3 regions of the Nostoc sp. DedQUE12b genome follow, and region 2 is predicted to be linked to each of the others. Evidence: predicted binding sites of a transcription regulator. Region 2 holds the regulator's gene; each other region holds the start of a gene.

Region 1 (6,738 bases), on a different contig from region 2:
TGCGGATAGTCACTTCGCCGCCACGGTCGTTGATACACCTCTGGAAAACCTATGTGAAACGTTAGACAAGGAGAAAGGAAGTTGGCATATCTTGACTAATACAAATAGCCTAAGTGGTTTGTCCCCTAGTACAAGTAAGTCGGCATTATCCGGGACAGTAAAATTTGTCAGGTACAAAGTGAAAAATTTATAGTCTGCGGCAGGGTTCCCGTGGATTTCAAACATAGCTCTCCGTGCCTCCTAAGCAATAGCTGGATTGGCACAGGAACCCACCACTCTATGCAAAAGCATTCAGTGTGCGAGTATGTCACAGCGAGTATCTCACAGGCAATGGTAGTTCAATGACGACATCAACAACGATTAACAAAGGCGATCGCCTCCTGCACCAAAATGTTCTCGGTTCTCGTCGGTTCAGTAACTACTGGTGGGCAACTATCGTTACCTTGGGAGCAAGCGGCTTTTTATTGTCTGGAATATCCAGTTATTTAAAAGTTAACTTACTCATAGTTTCCGATCCCACTCAACTGGTATTCGTCCCCCAAGGATTAGTGATGGGGTTATATGGTACTGCTGGCTTGCTATTAGCTACATACCTGTGGTTAGTGATTTTATTGGATGTTGGAGGCGGTTACAACGAATTTGATCGGGAAACTGGCGCAATCAAAATCTTCCGTTGGGGGTTTCCTGGTAAAAACCGCCGAATCCAGATTGATAGCCGCATAGAAGATGTGCAATCTGTACTAATAGACGTAAAAGAAGGTCTTAACCCCCGTCGCGCCCTCTATCTACGCATTAAGGGTCGACGAGATATACCATTAACACGGGTTGGACAACCCTTATCTTTAACAGAGTTGGAAACAGAAGGCGCAAAGTTAGCCCGCTTTTTGGGAGTATCACTAGAAGGATTGTAAGGGAATGGGGTAAGAAGCCTGGGAGCAGGAGACAGGGGCAAGGGGGAGAATAAAAATTAAATTACCTCTTTCGCCTCTGCTCCCTTGCTCTCTGCCCGTCTGCCTCTGATGCCCAATGCCCCTCAAAACGATAAGATACTCTGGTTAAATCGGTAACAGGCAATGCGGTTAAAAATTTCACAATTTTTGCTTTCTCTTGTGATTATTAGTGCCTTGATGTTGGGAGGATGTTCAACACAGCAAGTCGCTTCTAATAGCTCTTCTCCAAACTCGACAGCTACCTCGACCACAAACGAGGCAAGCACCAAGACAACTACTGAAGCAACATCTGTATCTCAAACTAGTAGTGAGAGTATTCCTGGACTGGCAGATTTACCGCGCCTTGAAGGCAAGGCTACTGTGGTAATCACAGTTAAAGGTTCGCCGATTACTATCGAAGTAGACGGCACTAATGCCCCCATCACAGCTGGCAACTTCGTAGATTTAGTGCAAAAGGGTGTGTACGATGGTTTAGCTTTCCATCGAGTTGTGCGCCAACCCCAACCATTTGTAGTTCAAGGGGGCGATCCCCAAAGCAAAGACCCAAAAGTTCCAGCAGATAGACTGGGAACAGGTAGCTATATTGACCCAAAAACGGGAAATGCTCGTTATATACCTTTAGAAGTTAAGCCCAAAGGTTCGGATACTCCGATTTACAATAAACCATTTGATGCTACTGCTCAAGCTGTCGTATTGCCTCATAAACAGGGTGCAGTAGCGATGGCGCGATCGCAATCACCAGACTCTGCTTCTGCCCAGTTTTACTTTACTTTAGCGGATCTAGCATTTTTGGATGGTAACTACGCCGTATTTGGCAATGTCACTCAAGGCTTTGATGTCGTGAACAAAATTCAGCAAGGCGATCGCATTGACTCTGCTAAAGTCACTCAAGGCGCTGAAAATCTGAAAGCACCAGGACAGTAGGAGGAAGGGGGCAGGGGGGCGAGGGAAAAACTCTTAACTCTTAACTCCTCACTTTTAACTTCTAACTCCTAAATTGGTCAAAATTGTTGTTACTGGTATTGGTCTAGTTTCCGCTTTGGGTGGAAGCTTAGAGGATAGCTGGCGAAATTTAATCGCAGGTAAATCTGGAATTCGGTTACATCAACCATTTCCAGAACTTACACCACTTCCTCTAGGTTTGATTGCTGAACAACCATCTGAGTTGACAATGTTAACTCGGATGGTTGTTGCTTCTGCTTTACAAGATTCTGGGTTAGTTGCACCTTTAGCTGATTGTGCTGTAGTCATTGGATCGAGTCGCTCTTATCAAGCGTCTTGGGAAATGCTGGCGCGGCAAATGTATAACGCGAATCATTTCCCCGTTTCCTCTTTTGGAAATTGGCTAGATATATTACCTCATATCAATGCGATCGCAGCTGCAAGACAAATCGGTGCATCTGGTATAGTTTTGGCACCAATGACAGCTTGTGCTACTGGAATTTGGTCTATTGCCCAAGCAGCTATGCTTATCCAAACTGGGCAATGTCAACAGGCGCTCGCAGGTGCAGTGGAAGCACCAATTACACCCTTAACTTTAGCTGGATTTCAGCAGATGGGTGCTTTGGCGAAAACTGGGGCTTATCCCTTTGATTTGCATCGGGAAGGCTTAGTGTTGGGCGAAGGCGCAGCTGTGTTTGTCTTGGAATCAGCAGAGTTTGCAAAGCAGCGTCAAGCAAAAATGTATGGTGAAATTCTCGGTTTTGGCTTAACTAACGATGCATATCATAGTAATTCACCAGAACCTGAAGGGAAAAGTGCGATCGCTGCCATCAAACAATGTCTAGAACGTAGTTGTCTGACACCAGCCGATATCGATTACATTCATGCTCATGGCACAGCTACGCAGTTAAATGACCAAATGGAGAGCATAGTAATCCAGCGTTTGTTTCCCCAAGGCGTGGCAGTTAGCTCCACGAAAGGAAGCACAGGTCATACATTAGGGGCATCTGGAGCTTTAGGTGTAGCTTTTTCTCTCATGGCGCTAAAACATCAAATTTTACCACCTTGTTTAGGATTGCAGCAGCCAGAGTTTGATTTAGATATTGTTACAGCAGCACGTCTAAGCAAAATCCGCCAGGTATTATGTTTGAGTTTTGGTTTTGGGGGACAGAATGCCGCGATCGCGTTAGCAAGGTAAAAATTTTGGATTTAACTATCTGACCAATAACATATAAATTTTCATTTAGGGGCGCACAGCTGCCCCTACAACAGTAATTTTTGAATAATTTTTACATATCAGAATATAAAATATAAAACTGTAACAAAAACTACAAAATCTATCCTTTTTCAAAAAAAAAAGGATAAGCTTAGGTACAGATGAGATCCGGTTCGCAAAGATACCGTGATTAGGAGAAAAATTATGATTTCAAAATCTCTGTTGCTGTCAGAACCTGCTTCTCCAGCGCATATATGCCCATTTGACCAAGCCTGTAGTTACTTAGAAGCGGCAGCAAAAGAATTAAATTTAAATCAGGGTTTGCTGGAAATTCTCAGCCACCCGCGTAAGGTTGTAACGGTTTCCATCCCCGTGAAGTTAGATGATGGGGAAATACAAGTTCTCGCTGGACACCGGGTACAGCACTCTGATGTCTTAGGCCCCTACAAGGGTGGAATTCGTTACCATCCGGCTGTGACATTGCGCGAAGTATCCGCTCTAGCAATGTTGATGACCTGGAAATGCGCCTTGTTAGGTATTCCTTACGGTGGTGGAAAGGGTGGCATTGCTATAGATCCCAAACGCTACAGTGTTGGCGAATTAGAGCGAATCAGCCGCCGTTATATCAGCGAGTTGATTAAAGATATTGGGCCTTCCGTAGATATTCCTGCGCCAGATATGGGTACTTCTGCCCGTGAGATGGCTTGGATGATGGACACCTACTCTGTAAATGTTGGTCATGCTGTACCAGGAGTTGTAACTGGGAAACCCCTTTCTATTGGTGGTTCTCTGGGACGAGAAATGGCAACCGGACGTGGCACGATGATTATTGTCCGTGAGGCGCTAGCAGATCGAGGTAAATCTTTGGTAGGAGTGCGAGTAGCCATTCAGGGTTTCGGTAACGTCGGCTGTGCCGCAGCGGAATTACTACATGAAGCAGGCGCGAAAATTATCGCCGTTTCAACAGGTGCTGGGGGAATATTCTCTGAAGTTGGTCTTGATATTCCCAAGTTAAAAGTCTACGCCGCTGAAAATCGCAAGAGTATTGTGGGTTTCCCGCAATCTGTACCAATTAGCAATGCAGATTTATTAACTCTACCCTGTGATGTCTTAATACCAGCAGCTTTGGAGAACCAAATCACTGAAGAAAATGTCAATCAGGTGCAGGCACAAATTGTCGCAGAAGCAGCTAACGGCCCAGTTACTCTTGAGGCTAACTTGGCCTTAGAGGCGCGGGGTGTGACAGTGTTACCAGATATTTTGGCCAATGCTGGCGGTGTAGTAGTCAGTTATTTAGAGTGGGTACAGGGTCTTTCCTACGTATTTTGGGATGAGGAGCGCGTCAACCGCGAAATGGAACATTTGATGGTACAAGCGTACCGCAAGGTGATTCATCAGTCGGAGGTACGGCAAATTTCTTTAAGGTTAGCAGCTTACACCTTGGGGGTAGGTAGAGTAGCTCAGGCGTTGACTGACAGAGGTCTTTATCCTTAAGTTTTTATACTTAGTTGTTCATTAGGCAGCATAGATCATTGTCGGTAGTAATTTTACTTGATCCGCCATTGATTTATCTGCCTTATTTTCTTGAGCGATCGCGACAACATAACTAGTACTAAATGTCTTCGATATCACAATAGTAAGTTTAATAAATATAGCAAGCAAACTCAAAAAAAGGTGTTGTTAATTTTCAAGAAACTTTTGACTAGTCAAGCGTTTTTTTGCAACAAAACTTTATTCGCCAACGTCATTTATTAAAAATGCAACTTATACCGATTTACCTGTGAGATTGCTCCAGAACTTAGGGGTTAAGTCCCAAGTCTTAGCAAGCTTGATTTTGTGTTTCACAAATAATTGGTATTACTAATCATTATTTTTAGACTGAGATGTTTGCTTATGATAAAGTTTCTTGACTGGCGAAAACCTTTAGCGATAACTGCAACACTTTCGTTGACACTGACAGCATATCCTGCTGGCTCTACTATTCCTACATCACACCAACATTCAAGTAAATACCAACTTGTACAGGCCCCAGATAACTGCCGCCGAGTTGAGACTAATGGTGATAATCTCAATATCCGGTCTAGTCCAGATGGTGCAATTATTGGAACATTGCGTAATTACTCACTTGTAATTATTGAAAAGACCAATTCTTCAAGTAGCTGGGTGGCAATATCATCGCCGCAGTCTGGCTATATATCTGCCGCTTATCTCAAGCAATGTGGACAGCCAGTACCTCCCTCACAAACAACTTCTCAAACAGATAACTGTCGCAAAATTTTTGTGGGAGGAGTTTTACGTGTAAGGCAAGAACCCTCAATTAACAGTCCTATTCTTGGAGTTCTACAAAGTGGTCAGCAAGTAACAATTAAAAATCGTGGAAAAGATGGTTGGGTACCAATTTCATCCCCCGTAAATGGATATATTCCTTCAATAGTCCTCAGCAGTTGTACATAGATTATAAATTAACGTCTTGTGCAACTTTTATTCAAACCTAACCCCTCACCACTAATCGCCATCTACTAGGGAATCTACGGTGTATATACAAGTCGTCGAAAAAAGCTAGGTTTCCTCATTGTTCTTTTGTTCCTATGCTCTGCATGGGAATGACTAATTAGGGGCTGCTGTTTCCAGTGAGACATTGAGTCAGCAGCATACATGAAGCATTCCCATGCAGAGCATTTAAACATCTTCTTCAATCAACCTTACGACTGCCCAGAAGGTGCAGCAGCATGAATCAAGTCTGGCTTCTCGTCACTAGGAGGATGCTCAATACTTTGATCCGATGTGGGGCGTTGATGGCGATTACTAGTTTCGATTTGTACAGGTTGACCAGTTTCAATTGACTGATAAAGCGCTTGAATGATCGAAACATCAATCAATCCTTCTGTCCCAGATGGCTCTGGGTCTTTATCTTGCAGAATACAATCAGAGAAATAGGTAAATTCAGCTGCTAGTTGATCGCGATCCTCAAAAGTATGCTCTTGAGTTTCACCATTAATTGTCAGGTAATGCTTGATTTCTCCCTGCCAAGGATATGCAGGTTGTACTCGTAAATCGCCTTGAGTACCTACAATCTGATAAGTCGAAACACTTGCCCCTCCAAAGCTACAGGTAAATGTTGCCAATCGCTCATTCGGGAAGCGCAAGATGACGCTAGCCATTTCTTCCACTTCGCTGAAGCGTTGTTCTCCGTTATTGGCAGCTACAGCAAATACTTCAATTGGTTCATCTTGAAATAGGTAACGTGCAGCATTAATGCAGTAAATGCCAATGTCATAGAGCGTCCCACCACCTGTGACATCTCGTAAACGAATATTGCCTTCTTCTACTTGCTGAGTAAAAACCGAGTTGAAAATTCGTGGTTCACCAATTTGCTTTGAGCGCAAAATTTCGACTGCTTGTAAATTGGCTTCTTCTAAATGTAAGCGGTAGGCAATCATCAGCTTCACATTATTGTCATTGGCAGCTTTAATCATTGCCTCACACTCTTGTTCAGTCACCGCCATTGGCTTTTCACATAATACGTGAATTGCCTGATTAGCAGCCCGAACAGTGAAGTCGCAATGCAAGTGATTGGGCAACGCAATATAAACTGCATCAACCTCGCCGCTTGCCAGACAGTCCTCATAC
Region 2 (6,738 bases):
AATGGGAACGATTCCTAAAATGTGCCATTAGTTAAAGCGCGATCGCTAAAAGTAACGAAAAAATTAGCATTTTTCGTTTGATTTATTTTCTAATCTCTACAATGAACTGTGACTCTCTAAGACTTGCTAATGCTTTTCTACAAGACGCTACGCGTAGCTTGTTTTCCCGTGGGGTAAGGTCTCGGTGATTGCGCGACTTCAGGATGCTGAAGTCATTTTGCTCATAAACACAACCTAGTCAACTACAAATACCCACTTTGTCAGTTTGTCTAATTAAGATATGTTTGGTAAATAAAATAAGTAGCCTACATCATCGGCTGTTATTTCACACTTGACATAAAGCATTGTGAGTGCAAAACGTCTGCCAGAAACCATTGCCCATGTCAGAATTACCCGCCAATCCTGGCAACACGGCTTCCTAGAAGGCGAAGTGAATGCGGGTGAGTTTGAGTGGCATTTCCAGTGGCATTTTCGCCGGGGAGAACTTGCCGTCAAGCCTTCCCAAGGTCGCGCCTTAATCAAAGAACCCCTTGGTCGATTTTTGGAGCAACAAGATTATCAGCTAGAGCCTGGAGGAGACTACGCTTTTACGATTCGGGCGGAACTTTAAAAGTTAGGAGTTAGGAGTTAGAGTTAGAAGTTAACGATCTAAGTCCTCACTCCTGACTGCTTAGTGTTGACTCTGTGAGGCGATTTAAGTATCTTTCGATTAAGAGGATGGCAACAATGTCATCTATAGGTCTTGGTGGCTGCCGTAGACCCTGTGGCAATAGCTTTATTAGCCCTTTGGGCGGGAACATTTGCCAATAGCGATCGCGTGCTTCTAAGGTTGTGTAGCGCTCATCCACTAAAATAATACTCAGCGGTTCTGTCAATTCTTGATATAATTTCTGTCTCCATTGTTTGGCTGTAGTTTGGTCGCCCATGACCATCAAAGAGATCGGAAACTTTTGACGCAGTGTCTCGATGGTAGCGATCGCCTCTTTTGCTAACACAACTTGATGATAATACAGTTGCCGATCCAGTCCCATCACCGCTAAACCACACTTATCTCGACCTGGATCAAACCCCAAAATGACTGGTTGCGTTGCTGAAAATTCACGGAAATTCATAATTAATTAAATAAAAATTAGAAATGTACCCTTACAGGGATCTTGCTACGCATAGTATCTGCTAAATAAAAAATTCAGCTACAGCAACTATTTTGACTGCTGTTCAATATGTTTAAATCTTACTAATAACAGTGTGCAAATACTTTTTTAAGTACTAAAAATAATTTTTCCGTTAACTATTGCCACCAATTTTACTCTTAATGGCCCGGCTGTATAAGTGTCCTCTGCTGCGATCGCTTTGATCTCTAAGGGTTGATTATACTGTCTTAATTGGCTGACAAAGCGCAGAAAAGTCCCCTCTACTTGCACATTTTCGACAATTCCGGCATTACGGGCACGAAATTGAGAAGCAGAAATCAGTATTTCTAGCCGTTGCTGTAACTGATAAGATGTCATGGTTTTGGAATCAGCAGTAGTGGTGGCTAGCACCGCGCCTCCCGAAAAAACCAGTTGATTCTGGGCTGTATCCGCGAAAAATTCTATCTGCTTTTCTCCTCTGACGTAATTACCAGCAGAGAAAATTCGCACGACGTATTCTTGACCATCGCCAATCTGCTTGCTCAATTGATCGACCCTATCTTGGGTCACGCGTAGCAGCTCTAAATTTGCCGGATTTGCACCAGGCTCGCTTAATTCCAGGTTGGCGTTGCGATTGGCTTCTTGTAAAAGTTGTACCACTGCCTGACGAGCAGCAGCAGGCTGAGTAACACGAATTACAGCAGCGGACAAAACTTGACCACGAACTAAGGCCAGCTTACCCAAACGCAGGTCGCGGTAGGACTGATAATATTTTTCTAGCCTGGCAACTTCCTGTTCTAGTTCCTCCTGTTGTGTTTCCAATTCTTTGAGGCGTGATTCCCGTTTGGCAATCACTTGCTCTCGTGCTGCAACTTCTACATTACGTTTTTGAATTAGTTGATCCAGTTGGGCAATTTTTTGATCTCGCTGTTTTATGGCTTCTTGACGGTTAGCAAGTTCGCGATCGCGTTTTTCAATTGCTGTTTTGGCTTCGTCAATGGCTTTTTTCGCTTCCGCATAGAGTCTTTGACGTTCTGTCTTCAATAGTTCAACTGCCGCCTGTAGTTCCTTTCTCTGGTTATAAACACTTTGTAATTCAGCTATGGCTTTTTGGTATTGAGTTACAACCCGATCTAGCTGACCTTGAGTGCGTTGGAGTTGAGTTTGAGTTTGGGCTTGTTGACTAATGGTGCGGTTCAACTGGGCTTGCGTTTGCCTCTGTTTAGCATTTGCCGCCTGCAAGGATTGATTAATTGCCTGTAAGTCTTGTTGTGCTTTTGCTTGGGCGATTTTTGCTTGATTTAGCTCGCCCTCTACCTGACTTTTCTGAGTTTCTGCGGTTTTTAGCTGTTCCCGTTTCTGTCGCAGGTCTGTTTGAATATCTTCTAACTCAAAGACTCCTTTTCGCAAACCTTCGTCGGCAGCGAATAAAATCCCTAAAGTCGATGCTGAAATCAAACCACCAGTAAAAATTGTTACTAGTACAGCAGTGTTTTTCGGACGAAGCTTAAAAAGTGAGAGGCGGGCTTTGCCAACTCGTGTGCCGATGCGATCGCCCACGGTGGCAATTACGCCTCCCAGAATCAAAATTGCTGCGATGAGGATGTATCCGGTGGTCATCTTTAGCTACCGAAATCCTTCCAGATACAGCCTACTACTTTTAAGCATTGTCTGGAAAGAAGTGGGAATTGGCAATAGCTGAAATTATTCAATTTTAGATTTACCTCTAGCTATTAGTGTCATTTTTCAAAATAGAACACGCGCCGATTCCCCTTTCTCCAATTGTTTTTATGTGAACTGCCTACTTAAGGTAACAGGTTTATGTACAGTAATCTTCTTTTTGTGGATAGAAATCATCTTTTTCTCACGCAAATCTCCTAGTAGCCTAGTAACGGTAACACGAGTTGAACCAATTGCCTCTGCGATCGCTTGATGAGATAATTTCAAATCAATAGTGATCCCATCTGCACAAGGAACCCCAAAATCCCGGCAAAGAATTAGTAAAAAACTCACTAACCTAGAACCCATATCTCGGTGAGCAAGAGTTTCAATCATCATCTCTGTTTGTAAAATGCGCGAAGACAGACCTCGCAGCATTAACATTGATAATTCTGGATTTTCCTTGAGTGCTTGTTCCACTTGTTCAATTGGTGCTGACAGTAATTCCGCAGGCGTAAATGCAACTGCATGGTAAAACCGATCCGACTTATTTCCTGTCAGCAATGACAATACACCAAAAACACTATTTTCCCGCAGCAACGCTACCGTTATTTCCTCTCCTGCCTCGTACACCCTGGAAAGTTTAACAGCACCTTTCAAAAGAAAATAAACTCGTTCGGCAGGATCGCCAGGAAAAAAGATCGTTTTATTGCGTTCAAACGTTTCCACAACTGGCGGAAACGCCCCGGTCGCCATCTGACGAAAAACATTTGCTAGGGCTTTATCTTGTGTCACGATCATCTCCCTTCCCCTACCCAATGCCGGAAAAACAAAAACTGATTACCTAAGAATACACCCGAAAAATGAATAAAGCACCGTCAACCTTTTTGTACTTTCCTATACTCAAACTAATCTCTTCATAACTCTTTGTTTATAATGATACATAATTGTTGATCCTTTCAGCTACAACTTGTTGATAAGTAGTTCCAATAGCTGTATTCAAAAGGTTTTTTGAAGAACAAATAAAGATATCTTGAGAATATCTTTATAAAAAATCAAGATTTTTGTCACAGTAAACACCCTTATCAATATTCATTTTTGTCAATCCTGTATAAAACAAAGACTAAACGTGCCTCAGATTCTAGTATGCTCCTAAATGATCGATCGCATTAACAATTTCTATGCTAAATCTGACTGGAAAAAATGCCCTTGTTACAGGTATTGCCAATAACCGCTCGATCGCCTGGGGAATCGCTCAACAGTTGCACAAAGCCGGAGCAAACCTGGGTATTACCTACCTGCCGGATGAACGCGGCAAGATGGAGAAAAAAGTCGCCGAGTTAGTAGAACCTCTTAAGCCCAGCTTATTTCTACCCTGTAATGTCCAAGATGACGAACAAATTAAATCTACCTTTGAGACAATCCGCGAACAGTGGGGAAAGCTAGATATCCTCATCCATTGTTTAGCCTTTGCCAGCAAAGACGATTTAAGTGGAGATTTTAGCCAAACCTCTCGTTCTGGGTTCAACACCGCTTTAGAAATTAGTACCTACTCGCTGGTGCAGTTAAGTGGCGCAGCCAAACCTTTAATGACAGAGGGAGGTAGCATCGTCACCCTGACATATTTAGGTGGTGTTAGGGCAATTCCCAACTACAACGTTATGGGAGTTGCTAAAGCAGGTTTAGAAATGAGTGTGCGTTACCTAGCTGCTGAACTAGGGCCGCAAAATATCCGCGTGAATGCTATTTCAGCAGGCCCCATCCGCACTTTGGCATCTTCAGCAGTGGGTGGGATTTTGGATATGATTCATCATGTAGAAGAGGTAGCTCCCCTACGACGCACCGTCACTCAGCTAGAAGTAGGCAACGCTGCGGCTTTCTTGTGTAGTGATTTGTCCAGCGGCATTACCGGACAAATTCTCTATGTAGATGCAGGATATGAAATTATGGGAATGTGACGCGATAAAGTTAGGAGTTAGGAGTTATGAGTTATGAATTTTTAACTCCTAACTCCTAATTCTTAGCTCTTTCCACTCCCCATGCAAACAACCAATCGCCAAGTTAATTCAAACTACGATCGCTTAACCCAAACTCCTCGGATTGCCACTGTTCACCGCACCACTGGTGAAACTAATGTGCAAGTTACCATCAACCTAGATGGTAGAGGAACTTGCACAGCAGCAACAGGCATTCCGTTTTTGGATCACATGTTGCATCAAATTGCTTCCCACGGGCTGGTTGATATAGATGTCCAAGCCAAGGGAGACTGGGAAATTGACGATCATCACACCAACGAAGATGTAGGCATTACTTTAGGGCAAGCTTTTAACCAAGCATTAGGCGACAGAAAAGGCATTGTCCGCTTTGGTAATTTTCTTGCACCGCTAGATGAAGCCTTAGTTCAAGTAGCGCTAGACTTTTCTGGACGACCTCACCTCAGCTACGGCTTGCAAATTCCTACTCAGCGGGTAGGAACCTATGACACCCAACTGGTGCGAGAATTTTTTGTGGCTTTGGTAAACCATAGCCAGATGACACTGCATATTCGACAACTGGATGGCATTAATTCCCATCACATCATTGAAGCGACATTTAAAGCCTTTGCAAGAGCAACACGGCAGGCAGTGGAAATTGACCCCCGACGTGCTGGCTTAATTCCCAGTTCTAAGGGAGTTCTATGAAAAGAGTCAAATTGGGGATTGATCATTTGTCATTTGTCATTAGTCATTGGTAAAGAGGAGGCAGAAGGCAGAAGTTCTTTAATTTTGAATTTTGAATTTTGAATTTTGAATTTTGAATTGATTTCTCCCCTGCTCCCTTGCTTCTTCTCCAGTCCCCAATCCTCAGTTCCCGATAATTGACACACAGCTTGGTGATGGTTATTATCAGCCTACTGGGTAATTTTTAATTCATACCAAGCTGATAAATAGTGATTTAACCGAGATGAAGTCTGTTGCAGATGACCCTAATTCTCAACTTAATACGACAGACACTCCGCCAGTAGTCCTAACTTCGGAGTTGCGAAAAGTCTATCGCACTGGTTTTTGGCTAAATCAAAAAGTCGTATCTCTCAAAAACTGTTCTTTAACGGTTTACAGAGGCGAAACCTTTGGGTTGCTGGGGCCTAATGGTGCTGGTAAAACCACCCTTTTAAAATTATTGCTGGGAATTATTCATCCCACCTCTGGACGAGGATTATTGTTGGGTAAACCCATAGGCGATCGCAGTGTTAAGCAACATATCGGCTATCTACCAGAAAATCCTTATTTGTATGATTATCTCACTGGCTGGGAATTTTTGCAGCTAGCTGCTGGACTATTCCAAATTCCCCAGAGTGTCCAACGCCAACGCATTCCCCAACTGCTGGAATTAGTGGGTTTATCCCAAGCCGATGCCCGTAAAAAGCTGCTGCGTCGCTATTCCAAAGGAATGCTACAGCGTGTTGGTATGGCACAGGCACTAATTAATGAGCCAGATTTAGTTTTTCTGGATGAGCCAATGTCTGGTCTTGATCCGGTGGGACGCTATCAAATGCGAGAAATTATCCTGGCCCTCAAAGCCGCTGGGAAGACGATTTTTTTCAACAGCCATATTCTTAGTGAAGTAGAACAGATTTGCGATCGCATTGCCATCCTCGCTCAAGGTGAACTAATTTGCTCTGGTTCGCTTAATGAACTCTTAGGCGGTAAAAACACGTATCACGTCAAAGGTCAAGGTGGCGACTGGGAAATTCTCAAAAAATGGATACCCACCCTCATATTTGAACCTGATGGTTCCTGGCACGGTACACTACAAGATGATTACTATGATTTTCTTGCCAGTCTTCGTCTCATGGAAGGTAAAATTATCGCCATGAACTTATCACGTCACTCCCTAGAAGAATTTTTTATTCAACAAATCCAAAGAAAAAACAACTTCTTGAATTAGTTTTGTTGCCAAATAGTAAATT
Region 3 (6,738 bases), on a different contig from region 2:
AGGTTTAGTGAGGGCAGTGGGGTGAAATTGGACAAATTCTAAATCGCGGAGGATAGCTCCAGCCCTAGCTGCGATCGCTACTCCATCACCTGTACTCACACCTGGATTAGTGGTTTGGGCAAATACCTGACCGCCACCGCCAGTTGCCAATACCACAGCACCAGCTCTTAGCCAGGTGATTTTTCCTTGATAAAACAGGCTAATTCCCTGACAGCAACCAGTTTCAGGTTCAATCCACAAATTTAAAGCCAAAGCTTGCTGAATAACTTGAATATTTTGGCGACGTAATACTTGGGCGGTGAGGGTGGTAGTAACTTCCCTCCCTGTAGTATCCGCAGCATGGAGAACACGGCGGCGAGAATGGGCGGCTTCCAAAGTTAAAGCTAAGGCTTGACCATGACGGTCAAAAGCTACTCCCAAGTTAACTAGGGATTGAATACAGCTAGGCGCGTGTTGGGCGAGAAATTCGACAGCGGTGCGATCGCATAAACCTGCACCCGCCTGGATCGTATCTTCAATGTGCAGCGTGGGAGAATCTTCTGGGGCGATCGCTGCGGCAATACCACCTTGTGCCCAATCGCTGGCGGATAATGCAACGGTTTCTTTGGTAATCAAACCGACTCGCAAGGATTCTGGCAGACACAGAGCTGTGTATAGTCCAGCGGCACCAGCGCCGACTACTAAAACATCAAATTGGCTGGGAATATCTATCTGAGACAAGGTATATGGAGAAGTTAGGAGTTAGAAGTGAGGAGTGAGGAGTTAGAAGTGAGGAGTTTTGAATTTTTAACTCATAACTCATAACTCCTAACTCATAACTCATAACTCATATCATCTGCCACTCCCTAGAATCAGGAGTGGGCTGCTATTTGCTACATTAACTGCAATTTAGTTATCTGTAGATACCGTTGTTAAACCGATCGTCTCCCTCGATGAAGGCAGATTCTGGTTCTGTCACGGTGAAGTGATCGAAGTTAGCTTGCAGGGTTTGTTTTTGGCGATCGCTCAATCCTCCAATATTCAATACATCATCTACGCTTTGGTAGGGAGCATTTTTGATGATGAGCTTCGCAAGGGTGGGATAAAGGCCTGGATATTGTTGAAAAGCTCGGACGTTGGTATTATTCAAATCAATTTTTTTACCAAATTCCGTTGCTAGCTTCCTGTCTGCGCTATTTTGCCGCTCAATTGCCAGAACTGGGACTTGGGGAAAAGCAAAACTGTTGAAACTAGCAGCTTGGGCTATCTGAGTTGTTCCCAACCATCCCCAGCAACTAAGTAACAAGCTAAACACTGTTAATAAACGCGCCAATCCTTTCACGATTTTTCTACCTCTTTCCATCAAACAGAAATAAAAGTTTTAAGCTAACAACAGTTATTAGTCATTAGTCATTAGTCATTGGTCATTGGTCATTTGTAAAGGACAACTGACAAAGGACAAAGGACAACTGACAAAGGACAAAGGACAAAAGCTGATAGCTTAGTCAACACAGCAGTCATCAGAAACTAATATACAGCGTATTAATATCCACAATATTTACCGTTACTGGGTTTGACTATACTTTTGCCACAAATTTTCATGGTGGAAAGAGTGCCTGCATGGCTGCAATAGCCTTACATCGACGATTCCAGCAGCATTCTCTGCTTGACGAAATCTTTTTGGGGTGGCTGATTCTACCTCTAAAGCAGACACAAAACTGCACGATGTCTAAGATCGAAAACCTTGCCAAAAAAGACTTGATGCCGATCGATTTTATGTAATATTTCTTAACTAATTAATCATCTACAGCATCATTTTTGATGTGCCGTAGATTGGGCTGGGAAAAGTTTCAGTAAGAGAAGCCCACACGCTCATTGCAACATATAGTGTCTCCTATCTTCTTCACGCTGCGATCGCAGCTAACAAAAATAGGCTATCTACCAAAATTGTGCTTAAAACTGCGCCACCAAAGGCATACCAGTGTCTTTGATTTCGACCTAAAGCTGAAATTCCTACTGTTAATAGCACTACGGCGAGAAGTATCGCCCAAGTTTGCCCCCAAGGTGCTTGTACTTGTATGAGAGCATTTTGTAAAATTTGTGGTACTACATCTGCATCTACTCTCATGATTTGCCGCCAATAGGGCATCAAATCTACTATATAAAAATATACATCTGTTAAAACTGTACCGAGTAAAGAACCTAAATAAAACCAGTTACCTACCTTGCCCCAATTCTTTGCCAGACACCAGCAAGCAAACGGTAAGCCGATAAATTCCACAGGCAGATGCCATAAAGGTTCCCAACGTAACCAGCCCCAGTAAATCGCTCCTGCTAACCAACTCCAGCTAAACCCTAAAAGCAAATCCCCCCAGACGTAAGTTGCAGGGCGTGACATTAAGGCAAAACTTAGCCATACCCAAAATCCTGTCAGCGCTAAACTCAGAATTGGTAGCGATCGCACTATTGGCGCTTCTACAAATACTGGGACTGTTACTAAAAACACCGCCGCCGCAAACACTAACCAAGTTTGTCGGACATAAGTAGATAAGGGTAAAGAGGGAGAAAGGGAGAGTGTAGATTCCAATTGCTGAATACTCTTCAGGCCAGTATCAGCTAAATCCAACTTGGTATCAATAGAAGGGGTAGAAGCGCTGTAGGAAGACAGTGTATTATTAATCAAAGTTTTTAATATTTGTTACTAAACTTTATTTTATTTAAGATATCACATTTTCAAATCCCCCCCTGGGGCATTGTAATTATACTGAAATTTCCACTAGCGCTGGTGCAAACCAAACAAAACATTCTGCGCCAGACGAATCCATTAAAGTTCCACTATGTACAGAACTCCTTTGTAGTTCCTTGTAAATGAGGGACTACAGAAAGGTGGAAAGTCAGCTGCTATAAGTCTGCTAAATATTAAAATTTAATGAATTTTTCAAATTGCGTTGACTTATTGAGGTGGGTGTAAGAACATAGTCAGCGTCTTCGATGATGTTTTTGATCGGTAAAATTGAGTTTTCTACAAGATTGGGTGCAATAGAGAGTATATAAAGCAACATCATCAGCTAAAAAATGTTCATCACGATCTCTATAACACGAAAAAGGTATTAATTGTATATGGAGTTTATTCAAGCTTTTATTTTAGGTATTGTTCAAGGTATTACAGAGTTTTTGCCAATCAGTAGCACCGCACACCTTCTGATTGTGACAAAGCTATTTGGTTGGAAAGAACTAGGTTCTAAAGATTTTGTTGACGCAATTCAATTTGGCAGTGTTATAGCAATTGTGGGGTATTTTTGGTCGCTGATTTATAGTATTGTCAAAGGTGGAATCGAAGCACTAAAAGCCAAAGACTGGGAACGCGAAGAATGGAAGATTCTTGTTGGTATTGCAGTCGGAACACTGCCTGCTTTAATTTTTGGCTTCCTTTTAAAAGATATTTTACCTGAGAGTGCATTAATTATTGGCATCATGTCAATTATTATGGCACTTTTACTAGCTCTAGCAGAAAAAATTGGCACTCGTAAGCGCGGTTTTGAGTCATTGCAGATTCGGGATGGTATTTTGGTTGGATTGGGACAAACACTTGCTTTGATTCCGGGTGTTTCTCGTTCTGGCTCGACGTTAACGACAGCCTTATTTTTGGGATTAGAACGCGATACAGCAGCGAAATTCTCATTTTTGTTAGGGTTTCCAACTCTTACCATTGCGACGCTGTATAAAAGCCTGAAAATCTTCAAGTTGTTTCAAGACCACCAGTTGCCAGATAACATTGTTGGACTGTTAATTATAGGAATTATTTCAACCTTTATTTTTTCCTACCTATCAATTGCATTCTTGATCAAATACTTAGCAACCAAAAACACTTTGATTTTCGTATGGTATAGATTAGCATTTGGTAGTGCGATCTTACTAGCGATCGCAGCAGGTTGGAAAGGATAATAGTAATTAGTCATTTGTCATTTGTCCTTTGTCCAAAGCAAATGACTATAGCGAGCGCTCGTTTGTATGTAATACAACCTAACCTCACTTCTATTCCTCTTTTCTTGTAGGAGAGAGGCTTTGAATTTTACTCCCCAACACTATTAGGGAAAGCGCTGGGGGTTAGGTCTGTATTAGACTCAACTGAGAGACGCTATAATGCCCAATACCCCTCAATAGTTCCCAGTTATGAGTGCTGAGTTCTGAGTAAAGAAGTGAGATTCTCTACTCAGCACTCAGCACTCAGCACTCAGCACTGTTTTGCCCAACGCCCTATGCACCATGACTACCATTCATCCTGCCCGAATTACCAAGGTTCTTCCAGACTCAATAGCCGCAGAGATTGGTTTTGAAGCTGGGGATGCGATCGTTGCAATCAATGGTACACGTCCCCGCGACTTAATTGATTATCAGTTTTTGTGTGCTGATGAAGTCTTGGAATTAGAAGTTTTAGACGCTGCTGGTAAAACTCATAGCCTGGAAATCGAAAAAGATTACGACCAAGACTTGGGGCTAGAATTTGAAACTGCCCTATTTGATGGCTTGATTCAGTGTAATAACCGCTGTCCATTTTGCTTTATCGACCAACAGCCGCCAGGAAAGCGCACTAGCTTGTACTTTAAAGACGACGATTACCGCTTAAGCTTTTTGTACGGCTCTTATCTTACCCTGACCAATTTGCCAGAAAGAGAATGGCAGCGGATTGAACAAATGCGCTTATCTCCGTTGTATGTTTCTGTTCATGCTACGGAGCCGGAAGTTAGAATTAGACTCTTGAAAAATCCCCGTGCGGGACAAATCTTGCAACAACTCAAGTGGTTTCAAGAAAGACGGCTACAAATTCATGCTCAAGTAGTTGTTTGTCCTGGTATAAATGATGGCGAACACCTGGAGCAAACCCTAAAAAACTTAGCATCTTTTCATACTGGTGAAGTGCCTACTGTGGCATCGGTGGCAGTTGTGCCAGTCGGATTGACAAGGTTTCGTCCTCCAGAAGACGAACTCATACCCGTAACCAGAGAAAAAGCGAAAGAAGTAATTTCTCAAGTGCGAATACTCTCGCAACAATTTCGCCAAAAGTTTTCCTCTAACGTCGCTTGGTTAGCTGATGAGTGGTTTTTGATTGCTGGTGAAGAATTACCGAGCGAATCTGAATATGAAGAGTATCCCCAAATTGATAATGGTGTTGGTTCAATTCAGTTGTTTATCAAGCAATTTGCAGCCGCGGCAACAGAATTACTACCGCCAAAAGTCTATCCTCAGAGGACATTAACTTGGATAGTAGGCAACGCAGTAGAAAAAGCCTTTGAACCTATCTTGAAACGGTTAAATTCTGTTGAAGGATTAAAAGTAAATATGCGTGCTTTATGTAGTGATTATTGGGGACAGAGTATCACTGTCACGGGATTACTAACGGGTCATGATTTGCTGTTGAATTTACAAGGGCAAGATTTGGGAGACGGAATTTTACTGCCAAATGTAATGCTTAAACATGGTGTATTAATATTTTTAGATGATATGAGTATTGAAGAACTAGCCTGTAAATTGGAGACAAAAATTTTACCAGTAGGAGGAGTTGAAGATTTAATTAAAACCTGTATTATTTAAGCAGAAAATTTGTCTTTTTAGATATGATAAAATGCGTTTCTACATCTTGATATTGAGCTTATCTGAACTGGATTGACTTTTACATTTGGGTGGTTATAATTGCGAATACTGAAATTATTGTCTTCTCCCTATCTAAAAGTTTCTAGACAAACTCATGAGAAATTATTGTTAGTTTAATGTTGGCGCTCGTCAAGAATACTAATTAGAGGTTGTTTGAAAAGTAGTTAGCTGTAATTGTAGGCACTTATTGATCCCCCCTAACCCCCCTTAAAAAGCAGGGCTGATTCATTCCATTTCAAACAGGATTTGTCAAGATGGTTAGCAAGAAAATTGTAAGTAAGCGTGACGAAGAGATGAATATTTAAGCACTGAAATATCAGTAAAATAGTTGGTTTCATCGGCACGCTAGTAACAAAATAACTAATTTTTAATTGCTAGAAACCTTGATTTTTAAAGCTCTTTGGGGAATGAAACAGCCCTGCCTTAAAAAGGGGGTAACCGGAATTAAAGCCCCCCAATTTGTCGGGGAATTTAGGGGATCTAAAACCTTTTACTACCAACAAGAGGACTTTTAAAACATCCTTTTAGACTTATTGCACAAATACAAAATTTGCCTTCATGCGCAACCCCTTCTCCCCAAATTGTGAGAAGTGGAGCCGAGCTAATTTCAAAGTCCCTCTTCCAAGCTTGGGAGAGGGATTTAGGGTGAGGGCTTTAAGATGCGCTAGTATTACTTTTTTAACTCACAAAACTCTGAAAAACAGATAATTAGAATAAGAGTGGCATTTTTTCTTTTAGGTTTAAGTGAAAACTCTCTGCAATTGCCCAAAAGCCTATTGGAATTGGTAAACACAAAACTTTCTAAAAAGCTAGTCACCAATGGAATGAAATTCACAATGTAATAGCTAAGAATTTCTATAGAATCGCCTGGGTAATTTGAGTATCCATCTTGGCATTTTTTAGTCCTTTTGATAGGCTAGATTGATGAAAGTCATTTACTAACTACTTCTACGAAAAGCTTATAGAAATCTACTTGATTTTTGAAAAGCCAAAGATTAGCTTTGCTTAATCCGAGTGAGAATATCAGTAAACTTACTAGGATAAAGCTAGAGTCCTATATTGTGTACTAATGAATTCTGACTAATAACTAAATTAATAATGAAATGA

What was found. The regulator NtcA, encoded in region 2, controls nitrogen genes in cyanobacteria. The targets are predictions, from matches to a motif close to TNTGTANNNNNNNNTACANA.
Region 1: the regulator NtcA is predicted to act here: its motif matches at 3,208-3,227, upstream of RMY16_RS30375 (Glu/Leu/Phe/Val dehydrogenase).
Region 3: the regulator NtcA is predicted to act here: its motif matches at 2,665-2,684, upstream of RMY16_RS27930 (DUF3120 domain-containing protein).

The regions. Positions count from the first base shown of each region.
Region 1 is NZ_JAVRCI010000111.1:633-7,370, forward strand. Features, by position in the region: gene RMY16_RS30360 (photosystem I assembly protein Ycf4) at 342-911, shown strand; gene RMY16_RS30365 (peptidylprolyl isomerase) at 1,074-1,874, shown strand; gene RMY16_RS30370 (beta-ketoacyl-ACP synthase) at 1,948-3,090, shown strand; gene RMY16_RS30375 (Glu/Leu/Phe/Val dehydrogenase) at 3,313-4,602, shown strand; gene RMY16_RS30380 (SH3 domain-containing protein) at 5,002-5,562, shown strand; gene RMY16_RS30385 (Gfo/Idh/MocA family oxidoreductase) at 5,811-6,738, opposite strand, start outside.
Region 2 is NZ_JAVRCI010000039.1:30,056-36,793, forward strand. Features, by position in the region: gene RMY16_RS19210 (DUF3146 family protein) at 347-610, shown strand; gene RMY16_RS19215 (pre-16S rRNA-processing nuclease YqgF) at 657-1,112, opposite strand; gene RMY16_RS19220 (DUF3084 domain-containing protein) at 1,260-2,750, opposite strand; gene ntcA (global nitrogen regulator NtcA) at 2,919-3,590, opposite strand; gene fabI (enoyl-ACP reductase FabI) at 3,971-4,747, shown strand; gene hisB (imidazoleglycerol-phosphate dehydratase HisB) at 4,829-5,470, shown strand; gene RMY16_RS19240 (ABC transporter ATP-binding protein) at 5,733-6,716, shown strand.
Region 3 is NZ_JAVRCI010000087.1:7,592-14,329, reverse strand. Features, by position in the region: gene nadB (L-aspartate oxidase) at 1-720, opposite strand, end outside; gene psbU (photosystem II complex extrinsic protein PsbU) at 893-1,321, opposite strand; gene RMY16_RS27935 (hypothetical protein) at 1,600-1,761, shown strand; gene RMY16_RS27930 (DUF3120 domain-containing protein) at 1,883-2,662, opposite strand; gene RMY16_RS27925 (undecaprenyl-diphosphate phosphatase) at 3,100-3,924, shown strand; gene RMY16_RS27920 (TIGR03279 family radical SAM protein) at 4,246-5,571, shown strand.